Linked DNA regions of Cupriavidus taiwanensis LMG 19424. The main gene of each other region encodes a partner of the protein of the gene in region 2 in a complex. Links are inferred from orthologs where the notes say so. Each region holds a gene or a part of one and is shown on either strand. Other genes may lie near its edges.

The links.
Region 1: the proteins of uvrB (region 2) and RALTA_RS10905 are in contact, whole or in part, in a crystal structure (PDB 7EGT), measured with the Thermus thermophilus proteins. The link is inferred for Cupriavidus taiwanensis LMG 19424 from one-to-one orthologs. Residues at the interface, in WP_096411307.1 of Thermus thermophilus: Glu23, Leu25, Arg26, Asp27, Gly28, Glu29, Arg30, Phe31, Arg55, Glu326, Asp327, Phe328, Glu379, Ser382, Gln383, His398, Gly400, Arg401; in WP_096412145.1 of Thermus thermophilus: His654, Arg656, Phe657, Gln666, Asp668, Glu669, Lys680, Arg681, Leu682, Ser683, Lys685, Tyr686, Ala687.

Annotation. Positions count from the first base shown.
Region 1 is NC_010528.1:2,379,433-2,385,147, forward strand. Bases 1,863-4,867 are described here. They hold RALTA_RS10905 (UvrD-helicase domain-containing protein), read right to left. Parts: upstream 4,537-4,867; coding sequence 2,188-4,536; downstream 1,863-2,187. Other genes in these bases: RALTA_RS10900 (BPSS1780 family membrane protein), read left to right, coding at 1,863-2,098; RALTA_RS10910 (valine--tRNA ligase), read left to right, coding at 4,792-4,867. Also shown: RALTA_RS10890 (membrane protein), read left to right, coding at 1-152; RALTA_RS10895 (homoserine kinase), read left to right, coding at 282-1,286; more of RALTA_RS10900, read left to right, coding at 1,292-1,862; more of RALTA_RS10910, read left to right, coding at 4,868-5,715. UniProt on the Escherichia coli protein: A helicase with DNA-dependent ATPase activity. Unwinds DNA duplexes with 3'-5' polarity. Translocates on single-stranded DNA with 3'-5' polarity. Initiates unwinding more efficiently from a nicked substrate than double-stranded DNA.
Region 2 is NC_010528.1:1,161,917-1,167,578, forward strand. What follows is about bases 1,038-3,989. They hold uvrB (excinuclease ABC subunit UvrB), read left to right. Parts: upstream 1,038-1,447; coding sequence 1,448-3,532; downstream 3,533-3,989. Other genes in these bases: RALTA_RS05400 (amino acid aminotransferase), read right to left, coding at 1,038-1,275; RALTA_RS05410 (hypothetical protein), read left to right, coding at 3,642-3,863; RALTA_RS05415 (hypothetical protein), read left to right, coding at 3,903-3,989. Also shown: more of RALTA_RS05400, read right to left, coding at 79-1,037; more of RALTA_RS05415, read left to right, coding at 3,990-4,145; RALTA_RS05420 (low molecular weight protein-tyrosine-phosphatase), read left to right, coding at 4,230-4,718; RALTA_RS05425 (site-specific recombinase), read left to right, coding at 4,804-5,662. UniProt on the Escherichia coli protein: The UvrABC repair system catalyzes the recognition and processing of DNA lesions. A damage recognition complex composed of 2 UvrA and 2 UvrB subunits scans DNA for abnormalities.

The sequences.
Region 1 (5,715 bases), 1.2 Mb from region 2 along the record:
TGCGCGAGTACCGCGACAAGGGGCGCGCCACCGACATCCAGGTCAAGTCGGGCTTCGGCACCAGGTACGAGATGAGCAAGCCGGAAGACAGCTCGCCCAAGATCCGCGAGCATGACGTCAACCGCGTGCCTTCGGTCAACCTGAAGTTCTGAACCCGCTTGCCCACGGCCTGGCCGCAAACGCCAGGCCGCGCCGGCCCTCCGGCAGTCATGCCGCGGCGGCGGCCCGGATTTTGTCCGTAACTGGCGCCGCCGCTTTCCGATTCGCTTCACACAACGAGTATGGCCGTATTCACCACGGTCTCGCAGGACGAGATCGCCCGCTGGCTGCTGGATTTCGACCTTGGCGAAGTGCGCGAGCTGCGCGGCATCGCCTCGGGCATCGAGAACAGCAATTTCTTCCTCACCATGGAGCACGAGGGCCAGACGCGCCAGTATGTGCTGACCATCTTCGAGCGGCTGTCGTTCACGCAGCTGCCCTATTACCTGCACCTGATGGCGCACCTGGCCGAGCGCGGCATCCGCGTGCCCGCGCCGATCCCGGCGCGCGACGGCGAGATCCTGCGCCCGCTCAAGGGCAAGCCCGCCACCATCGTCACGCGCCTGCCGGGCGCATCGCAGCTCGCGCCCGACGCGCAGCATTGCGCCGAGGTCGGCGATATGCTGGCGCGCATGCATCTGGCCGGCGCCGACTATCCGCGCCGCCAGCCCAACCTGCGCAGCCTGCCCTGGTGGCAGCAGACCGAACGCGAGATCCTGCCCTTCCTCGATGCCGGCCAGCGCGCGCTGCTGCAACGTGAAATCGCCCACCAGGCGGCGTTCTTCGCCAGCGCCGCGTACGCCAGCCTGGGCGAAGGCCCGTGCCACTGCGACCTGTTCCGCGACAACGCGCTGTTCGAGGAAGACGCCAGCGGCCGCCACCGGCTGGGCGGCTTCTTCGATTTCTACTTCGCCGGCAATGACAAGTGGCTGTTCGACGTGGCGGTCACCGTCAACGACTGGTGCATCGACCTGGCCACCGGCGAACTCGACGCCGAGCGCGCGCAGGCGCTGCTGCGGGCTTATCATGCGGTCAGGCCGCTGACCGAGACCGAGGCCGCGCACTGGCAGGACATGCTGCGCGCCGGCGCGCTGCGCTTCTGGGTGTCGCGACTGTGGGACTTCTACCTGCCGCGCGAGGCCGACATGCTGCAACCGCACGATCCGACCCATTTCGAACGCATCCTGCGCCGGCGCCTGGACGCCCAACCCGCGAACCCCGAGAGCGCCCCGCTCCCCTGGATCTGACCCGTATGCAACTACTGGAAGTCCCTGCCAAGGAAGGCTACACCTGGTTCCGCCAGGGCATCTGGCTGTTCCGCAAGAACCCGCTGACCTTCCTGATGCTGCTGTTCGTCTACCTGATCGCCGCGCAGCTGGCCATCGTGGTGCCGCTGATCGGCATCATCGCGCTGCTGGTGGTCACGCCCGGCCTGTCGGTCGGCGTGATGACCGCCTGCCGCGACGTGATCCAGAACAAGCGGGTGCTGCCCACCGTGCTGCTGGCGGGCTTTCGGGCCAACGGCAAGGAAGCCACGCGCAACCTGCTGGTGCTGGGCGGCATCTACGCCGGGCTGGTCTTCATACTGGGGCTGATCGCCGGCGCGGTGGTCGACATGAGCGCGCTGGTGCCGATCGTGCTGAAGGAAGAAGCGCCGACCGCCGAGGCGGTGCGCCAGCTGTACTACGCCATGCTGATCGGCGCGCTGCTGTACACGCCGATCGCGATGATGTTCTGGTTCGCGCCGCTGCTGGCCGCCTGGCACGGCGTGCCGCCGGTCAAGGCGCTGTTCTTCAGCTGGACCGCGTGCTGGCGCAACCGCGGCGCGTTCTTCACCTACGCGGTGCTGTTCGCGATGCTGCTGGTGGCGATTCCGTTCTTCCTCGAGGCGGTGTTCAGCGCCTTCGGCGCCGAGACCGTGCTGTCGTTCCTGGTCACGCCGTATTCGCTGCTGATGCTGGCGATCTTGTACTGCTCGTTCTATGCGACGTACCGCGGCTGCTTCAACGTGACCCCGCCGGGGGTCGAGCCGGCGGCGCCGGCTGCGCCGGGCGTCTGAAAAAACGCTCGCTACGCGATGGTGTGCTCCCTCTCCCGCTTGCGGGAGAGGGGAGCAAACCAGCGGGGCCCGAGACCGCGCTCGCTACCTCAATCGATCGCATCCAGCTTCGCCACCGCTAGCGCCAGCCACTTGGCGCCATGCCGCTTGAAGTTGATATTGGCGCGCGCATCGGCGCCCTCGCCTTCCAGCGCGGTGATCACGCCTTCGCCGAACTTGTTGTGGAACACCGACTGGCCGACGCGGAAGCCGGTGCCGGCCTCGCGTTTGGCATCGGCATAGCCGTTGCCGTTGTCCATGCCGCCGGTCGGCCTGGTGCCGGTATAGGGCACGTCCTCGGGCTTGCGGAACCAGTCGCGGCCCCAGGCATTGTCGCGTTCCTGGCGGCGCACGCCGCCGTAGCTCTGCGCCGGCGGGGTCAGCCACTTGAGCGAGGCCTCGGGTAGCTCCTCGAAGAAGCGCGAGCGCACGTGGTAGCGGGTCTGGCCGTGCAGCATGCGGCTTTGCGCGAACGACATGTAGAGCCGCTTGCGCGCGCGCGTGATCGCCACGTACATCAGCCGGCGCTCTTCCTCCAGGCCGTCGGGATCCATCATGCTGTTCTCGTGCGGGAACAGCCCTTCTTCCAGGCCGCTGATGAAGACCACGTCGAACTCCAGCCCCTTGGCGGCGTGCACGGTCATCATCTGCACCGCGTCCTGGCCAGCCTGCGCCTGGTTGTCGCCGGCCTCGAGCGAGGCGTGGGTCAGGAACGCTACCAGCGGCGTCATCACCACCGGCAGCGCCTCGGGGTCGAGCAGCTGCTGTGACTGGTCGCCGTCGGCCAGCACCGGCGTGGCGGGGCCGCGCTCGGCCGGGATCACCGCGGCCAGCGCTTCCAGGCCGTAACCCTCCTCGACCACGAAGGCCTGCGCAGCGGTCACCAGTTCCTGCAGGTTCTCGATACGGTCCTGCCCTTCTTTCTCGCCCTGGTAATGCGTGATCAGGCCGCTGTGGTTGATCACGTATTCCACGGTCTCGGCCAGCGTCATGCGGCGCGTGTCCGCGCGCATCTGGTCGATCAGCCGCGTGAACGCGGCCAGCTTGCTGCCGGCCGCGCCGGGCACGTAGGCCACCGCCTCGGCCAGCGCGCAGTCATACTGGCGCGCCATGTCCTGCAGCACTTCCAGCGAACGCGCGCCGATGCCGCGCGCCGGGAAGTTGACGACGCGGCCGAAGGCGGCGTCGTTGCGCGGGTTCTCCAGCAGCTGCATGTACGCCAGCGCGTGCTTGATTTCGGCGCGCTCGAAGAAGCGCAGGCCGCCGTACACGCGGTACGGGATGCCGGCCGAGAACAGCGCGTGCTCGATCACGCGCGACTGCGCGTTGCTGCGGTACAGGATGGCGATCTCGGCGCGGCTGGCGCCCTGCGCGATCTGGTCGCGGATTTCCTCGATGATCCAGGCGGCTTCCTGCCCGTCCGAGCCGCCCTGGAACACGCGTACCGGCTCGCCGTGGCCGGCGTCGGTGCGCAGGTTCTTGCCGAGGCGGCGCGCGTTGTGCGAGATCAGGTGGTTGGCCGAATCCAGGATATGCCCGTGCGAGCGGTAGTTCTGTTCCAGCTTGATCATCCGGCGCACGCGGAACTCATGCTCGAAGTCGCGCATGTTGCCGACGTTCGCACCGCGGAAGGCATAGATGCTCTGGTCGTCGTCGCCCACGGCAAAGACTGCGGCCGGGTTCTGCGTGCCGTGGCCGGCCAGCAGCTTGAGCCACTGGTACTGCAGCACGTTGGTGTCCTGGAACTCATCGACCAGCACGTGGCGGAAGCGGTGCTGGTAGTGCTGGCGGATGGCGTCGTTGTAGCGCAGCAGTTCGTAGCAGCGCAGCAGCAGCTCGGCGAAGTCGACCACGCCCTCGCGCTGGCATTGCATGTCGTAGGCGGCGTAGAGGTCGACGAAGCGCTTGTTGAAATCGTCGTTGGCCTCGACGTCGGCCGGGCGCAGGCCCTGCTCCTTGGCATTGTTGATGAAGTACTGCAGGTTCTTGGCCGGGTACTTCTCGTCGTCGACGTTGAGCGACTTGAGCAGCCGCTTCAGCGCCGAGAGCTGGTCCTGGCTGTCCAGGATGGCGAAGGTCTGGGGCAGCCCCGCGTCGCGGAAATGCGCGCGCAGCATGCGGTTGCACAGGCCGTGGAAAGTGCCGATCCACATGCCGCGGGTGTTGATCGGCAGCATCGACGACAGCCGCGTCTGCATTTCCTTGGCGGCCTTGTTGGTGAAGGTCACCGCCAGGATGCCCGCCGGCGAGACATGGCCGTTCTGGATCAGCCAGGCAATGCGCGTGGTCAGCACGCGCGTCTTGCCGCTGCCCGCGCCCGCCAGGATCAGAGCCGGTTCGTCGGGCAGGGTGACGGCGGCTAGTTGTTCGGCGTTCAGGTTGGCAAGCAGGTCGGGCATCGGAAAGGCCTAATGGAATCGCCCGCAATTATACCGGGGGGCCCTGTTCCATAAATCACATCCGGCCCGCCCGCCAGCGCGAGCGCATGGGTCGCGCGCCGGCCGCCGCCGGCCACGAAATAGGCACCAGGCGCCCGCCCCCGTATAATTTGTGGTTTCACTGGCGCCAGGCCGGCCATCGCAGGCCGCCAGCGACCGCCAGGCGCAGGGCACCGCACCTGCCACGCATCCAGACGCCAACCTCGACATCCCAGCATGACCGCCCAAGACCAATCGCTTGCCAAGAGCTTCGAACCCGCCGCCATCGAGGCGAAATGGGGCCCCGAGTGGGAGAAGCGCGGCATCGCCAAGCCGACCTTCGACCCTGCCCGCCCGGACTTCGCGATCCAGCTGCCGCCGCCGAATGTGACCGGCACGCTGCACATGGGCCATGCCTTCAACCAGACCATCATGGACGGCCTGGCGCGCCATGCGCGCATGCTGGGCGCCAATACGCTGTGGGTGCCGGGCACCGACCACGCCGGCATCGCCACCCAGATCGTGGTGGAGCGCCAGCTCGAGGGCCAGGGCGTGTCGCGCCATGACCTCGGCCGCGAAAAGTTCACCGAGAAGGTGTGGGCCTGGAAGGAAGAGTCGGGCTCGACCATCACCCGCCAGGTGCGGCGCATGGGCGCGTCGATCGACTGGAGCCGCGAGTACTTCACGATGTCGCCGGAGATGTCGAAGGCCGTCACCGAAGTCTTCGTGCGGCTGTACGAACAGGGCCTGATCTACCGCGGCAAGCGCCTGGTCAACTGGGATCCGGTGCTGGGCACCGCGGTGTCGGACCTGGAAGTCGACAGCGTCGAGGAAGAAGGCTCGCTGTGGCATATCCGCTATCCGCTGGTCGAGGCTGACGCCAAGGGCGGCCTGACCCACCTGACCGTCGCCACCACGCGTCCGGAAACCATGCTGGGCGACGTCGCCGTGATGGTGCATCCGGAAGACGAGCGCTATGCGCACCTGATCGGCAAGTCGGTGCACCTGCCGCTGACCGGTCGCCAGATCCCGGTGATCGCCGACGAATACGTCGACCGCGAGTTCGGCACCGGCGTGGTCAAGGTCACCCCGGGCCATGACTTCAACGACTATGCGGTGGGCCTGCGCCACAACCTGCCGCAGCTGTCGATCCTGACGCTC
Region 2 (5,662 bases):
CGAAGCCGCTTTTTTTCTTATGTTTTGTGATGCCTACGCCAGTTGCCGTCCGTTGCGGCGCGGCAACTCATCGTGGCGTTACATCACGGCCGCGATCGCGTCGACCACCGCATCGATGTTGCGGCTGTTCAGCGCCGCCACGCAGATGCGGCCGGTGCTGACGGCGTAGATGCCGTGCTCGTTGCGCAGGCGGTCCACCTGGGCCGAGGTCAGGCCCGAATACGAGAACATGCCGCGCTGGGCCTTGACGAAGGAGAAGTCGCCCGGCACGCCCTTGGCGGCCAGCTTGTCCACCAGCGCGTGGCGCATCAGCTTGATGCGGTCGCGCATTTCGGCCAGTTCTTCTTCCCACATGGCGCGCAGTTCCGGGCTGTTCAGCACGGTCGCGACCACGGTGCCGCCGTGGGTCGGCGGGTTGGAATAGTTGGTGCGGATCACGCGCTTGACCTGCGACATCACGCGTTGCGATTCTTCCTTGCTGGTGGTGACGATGGACAGCGCGCCGACGCGCTCGCCATACAGCGAGAAGCTCTTCGAGAACGAGCTCGACACGAAGAACGGCAGGCCCGAGTCGGCGAACAGGCGCACCGCGGCGCCATCGGCGTCGATGCCGTCGGCGAAGCCCTGGTAGGCCATGTCGAGGAACGGGATCAGGTTGCGTTCCTTGACCAGGTCCACCACCTGCTTCCACTGCTCGGGCGACAGGTCGACGCCGGTCGGGTTGTGGCAGCAGGCGTGCAGCACGACGATGGTGTTGGCCGGGAACGACTGCAGCGATGCCACCATGCCGGCGAAGTTCAGGCCGTGGCTGGGGGCGTCGTAGTAGGCGTAGTTGACCACCGGGAAGCCGGCGGATTCGAACAGGGCGCGGTGGTTTTCCCAGCTCGGGTCGCTGATGGCGACCTTGGCGTCCGGGTACAGGCGCTTCAGGAAGTCGGCGCCGATCTTCAGTGCGCCGGTGCCGCCAAGTGCCTGGGCCGTCACCACGCGGCCTTCCGTGATCAGCGGCGATTCCTTGCCGAACAGCAGCGTCTGCACCGCCTGGTCATAGGCGGCGATGCCTTCGATCGGCAGGTAGCCACGCGGGGTGGCGGTGGTCAGACGGGCTTTTTCTGCCTCCTGGACGGCGCGCAGCAGCGGGATTTTCCCTTCGTCGGTGAAGTACACGCCGACGCCCAGGTTGACCTTGGTCGGGCGGGTGTCGGCATTGAAGGCTTCGTTGAGGCCCAGGATCGGGTCGCGCGGGGCCATCTCGACGGCAGAAAACAAACTCATTTGGAATCTCGTGGTCGGCTATGTGAAAAACGGAAGGCGTAGAATGCTCCGTACTGCGCTGGAGGCTGGCAGGCCCGGCCGCGCTCTTCTTGGCTTGAAGCGGGGGCTGACAACCCCAAGATTCTAGCGTAATCCGCCCGTTTTCCTCAGGTATTTCCCTAGTCACGCCCCTATGACGAACCTTGCCGAAGCCGCGCCGGCCCTGGACGAAGACAAATTCGTCACATTTCCGGATTCCCCGTTCCAGCTGTACCAGCCGTTCCCGCCCGCCGGCGACCAGCCGGAAGCGATCCGGCAGCTGGTGGAGGGGGTGGAAGACGGCCTGTCGTACCAGACCCTGCTGGGCGTGACGGGTTCGGGCAAGACCTTCACCATGGCCAACGTGATCGCCCGCCTCGGGCGCCCGGCCATCGTGTTCGCACCCAACAAGACGCTGGCGGCGCAGCTCTACGCCGAATTCCGCGAGTTCTTCCCGCGCAATGCGGTGGAGTACTTCGTCAGCTACTACGACTACTACCAGCCCGAGGCTTACGTTCCGCAACGCGACCTGTTTATCGAGAAGGACTCGTCGATCAACGAGCATATCGAGCAGATGCGGCTGTCGGCGACCAAGAGCCTGCTGGAGCGCCGCGACACCGTCATCGTGGCGACCGTGTCGGCGATCTATGGCATCGGCAACCCGACCGAATACCACCAGATGATCCTGACGCTGCGGGCCGGCGACAAGATCAGCCAGCGTGACGTGATCGCGCGCCTGATCGCGATGCAGTACACCCGCAACGAAACCGACTTCCAGCGCGGCACCTTTCGCGTGCGCGGCGACACCATCGACATCTTCCCGGCGGAACACGCCGAGATGGCGGTGCGGCTGGAGATGTTCGACGACGAAGTCGAGTCGCTGCATTTCTTCGACCCGCTCACGGGACGGGTGCGGCAGAAGATCCCGCGCTTCACGGTCTACCCGTCGAGCCACTACGTGACCCCGCGTGAAACGGTGCTGCGCGCGATCGAGGCGATCAAGGCCGAACTGCGCGAGCGTCTCGAGTTCTTCCACAAGGAAAACCGCCTGGTGGAAGCGCAGCGGCTGGAGCAGCGCACCCGCTTCGACCTCGAGATGCTGTCGGAGCTGGGCTTCTGCAAGGGCATCGAGAACTATTCGCGGCACCTCTCCGGCGCGCGTCCCGGTGATCCGCCGCCGACGCTGGTCGACTACCTGCCGCCCGACGCACTGATGTTCCTGGACGAGTCGCACGTGCTGATCGGGCAGCTCAACGGCATGTACAACGGCGACCGCGCGCGCAAGACCACGCTGGTGGAATACGGCTTCCGGCTGCCGTCGGCGCTGGACAACCGGCCGCTGAAGTTCGACGAGTTCGAGCGCAAGATGCGCCAGGTGATGTTCGTCACGGCCACGCCGGCACAGTTCGAACAGGAGCACGCCGGCCAGGTGGTGGAGCAGGTGGTCCGCCCGACCGGGCTGGTCGATCCGATCATCATGGTCCGCCCCGCGACCACGCAGGTGGATGACCTGCTGTCCGAGATCCATGCCAGGGTCGAGGCCGGCGAGCGCGTGCTGGTGACCACGCTGACCAAGCGCATGGCCGAGCAGCTGACCGAGTTCCTGACCGAGAACGGCGTCAAGGTGCGCTACCTGCACTCGGATATCGATACCGTCGAGCGCGTCGAGATCATCCGCGACCTGCGCCTGGGTACCTTCGACGTGCTGGTGGGCATCAACCTGCTGCGCGAGGGGCTGGACATTCCCGAGGTATCGCTGGTGGCGATCCTCGATGCGGACAAGGAAGGCTTCCTGCGGGCCGAGCGCTCGCTGATCCAGACCATCGGCCGCGCCGCGCGCAACGTCAACGGCACCGCGATCCTGTACGCGGACCGCATGACCGACTCGATGAAGAAGGCCATCGACGAGACCGAGCGCCGCCGCGCGAAACAGATCGCCTTCAACGAAGCCAACGGCATCACGCCGCGCGGCGTGGTCAAGCGCATCAAGGACATCATCGACGGCGTCTACAACGCCAGCGACGCCAAGGCCGAGCTACAGGCCGCGCAGGAGCAGGCCCGTTATGAGGACATGAGCGAGAAGCAGGTGTCCAGGGAAATCAAGCGGCTGGAGAAGCTCATGCTTGACCATGCCCGCAATCTGGAGTTCGAGCAGGCCGCGCAGGTGCGCGACCAGCTGGCCAAGCTGAAGGCGCAGGTGTTCGGCGCCAGCGGCGAGGGCGCGCTGCCGCCTGCCTGATACGCCGCAACGCCGGGCGCGCTTCGCCTATAGTGAAATCCTCGGCGGCACTGGCAGGAAGGGCCGGGCAGCGACGGGCCAGGCCAGGGACGACCCGGAAGGAGGCACGATGGAACGCCAGTTCGAGTATGGCGGCTACGCAGTGGTCGTCACCGCGGTTCCGAATACCACCGGCGGCTTTGCCGCGCAGATGCGCATCGCCGACGCCTTCGGCGAGCCGACCGGCCCGAGCTTCGAGGCCATCGCCGGCGACGCGCCCACCCCCGAAGCTGCCATTGCCCTGGCGGAGGCCGGCGCCATGCGCGCGATCGACGCGGGCGAGGTCAGCTAGCCCGCCAGCCGGGACCCCCATTTCCCGTGGAGAACCACAATGACCGACATCGGCGAATGGAAGAAGAAGGTCTATGAAACCCACGAAGTGCAAGTGCAGGTCAGGCAGCGCTCGCAGAGCGAATGGTCGTACACCGTGCGCGTCTGCCGTCCCGGCACCAACATCCGGGCCGCGGGCACGCTGACCGAGACCTCGCTCATTACCGACCACTACAAGTCGGCCGAGGCGGCGCTGGTGGCCGGGTTTGCGCACGGCGAGCGCCTGGCCAAGCAGCTCGCCTAGCGACCGGCGGCGGCAAGCGGGGAGGCGGCAAGGCGCCGCAGGTAGAATCGCGCCTGCCGTGCCATCTTGCCAAGCCTTGATCCGATGAAGCCATACGCCATCCTGATGTGTTGCATGGGGAATATCTGCCGTTCCCCCACGGCGGAGGGCGTGCTGCGCGCCAAGCTCGATGCCGCCGGACTGGCGGCGCTGGTTGAGCTGGATTCGGCGGGCACGCACGAATATCATCTCGGCCGCGCGCCCGATCCCCGTACCCAGCGCCATGCGCTGCAGCGCGGCTATGACCTGTCCGCGCTGCGCGCGCGCAAGGTCGGCGTGCCGGACTTCGACCGCTTCGACCTGATCCTGGCGATGGACCGCGAGAACCTTGCCGGCCTGCTGCGGCTGCGCCCGGATGCCGGCGACAAGGTGCGGCTGCTGATGAGCTTCGCCACCCGCCACGACGCCGACGAGGTGCCGGACCCGTATTACGGCGAAGGCGATGGCTTCGAGCGCGTGCTCGACTACATCGAAGATGCCTGCGACGGCCTGGTGGCCGAACTGCGCCAGCGCCTGCAGCCTCCGGCCGGCTGATCCAGCCAGCCTTCGCGCTGTCTTTCCCGGGCCCCGCCGTGGCGCGATGCGCCCGCGGCCGGCGGCCCGTACCCGACGAGAATCCATGCTTCGCAAACTGTTCCGCAAGTGGCGCGAGTCGCGCAATGCCAGCCTGCAGCTCGACGCCATCCTGGCCGCGGCCGATCCTGAGGCGCCGCTGGCCGAGCGCAACGGCTGGCTGATCGAACTGGCCTTCTGGATCCGCCGCGACGGCGGACTCGGCGCCGACGCTGACGGCGAGGAAGACGGCGCGCCGCGCCGCTATCCGGAGCACGTGCGGCTGCGCTACCTGCTGCAGGTGCTGGAGCGGCACCCGGACTGGGCCGCGCGCTTTGCCCGGACAGTGCGCAGCCTGCTGCGCGAGAACGATCCCACCGGCCTGTTCTGCGATACCGGCGTGGCCCAGCACCCCGGCTTTTTCAGCGAGATGGTGAGCCGGTTGCAAAGCCGCTTCCTGCCGCCGCCGCCGAACCGCAGCGACATGGCCGCGCTGTTCACGCTGGTGTTCGTCGGCGACGACGATGCCGACTGGGTCGAGGCCATCGACGATATGCTGATGGCCCGGCTGGCACGCGTGCTGGAGGCCGGCCACGCCGATGGCGCGGCGTCCGGCCTGGCGCGCTACCGCGAGGCGCTGGGACAGACGCTGGTCACCAGCATCGCGGTGCTGGTCAGCCAGGTGCGCGCCACCGGCCTGAGCCAGGCGATCCGCTCGCGGCTGGCGGGGCGTGTCGAGGACACGCCGTTCTTTCGCCTGGACGAGGCCATCCAGGCCCTGCGCGAGGACGGGCTGCGCCGCGACGACAGCAGCTTCGGGCATCGCCTGAACTACTTCCGCGCGCTGCTCGACGGCTGCCACGCGGCCGCGCGCCAGGTGTACGAAGACCTGGAGGAAAACGGCGTGTCGGTCGAGGTGGTGTTCC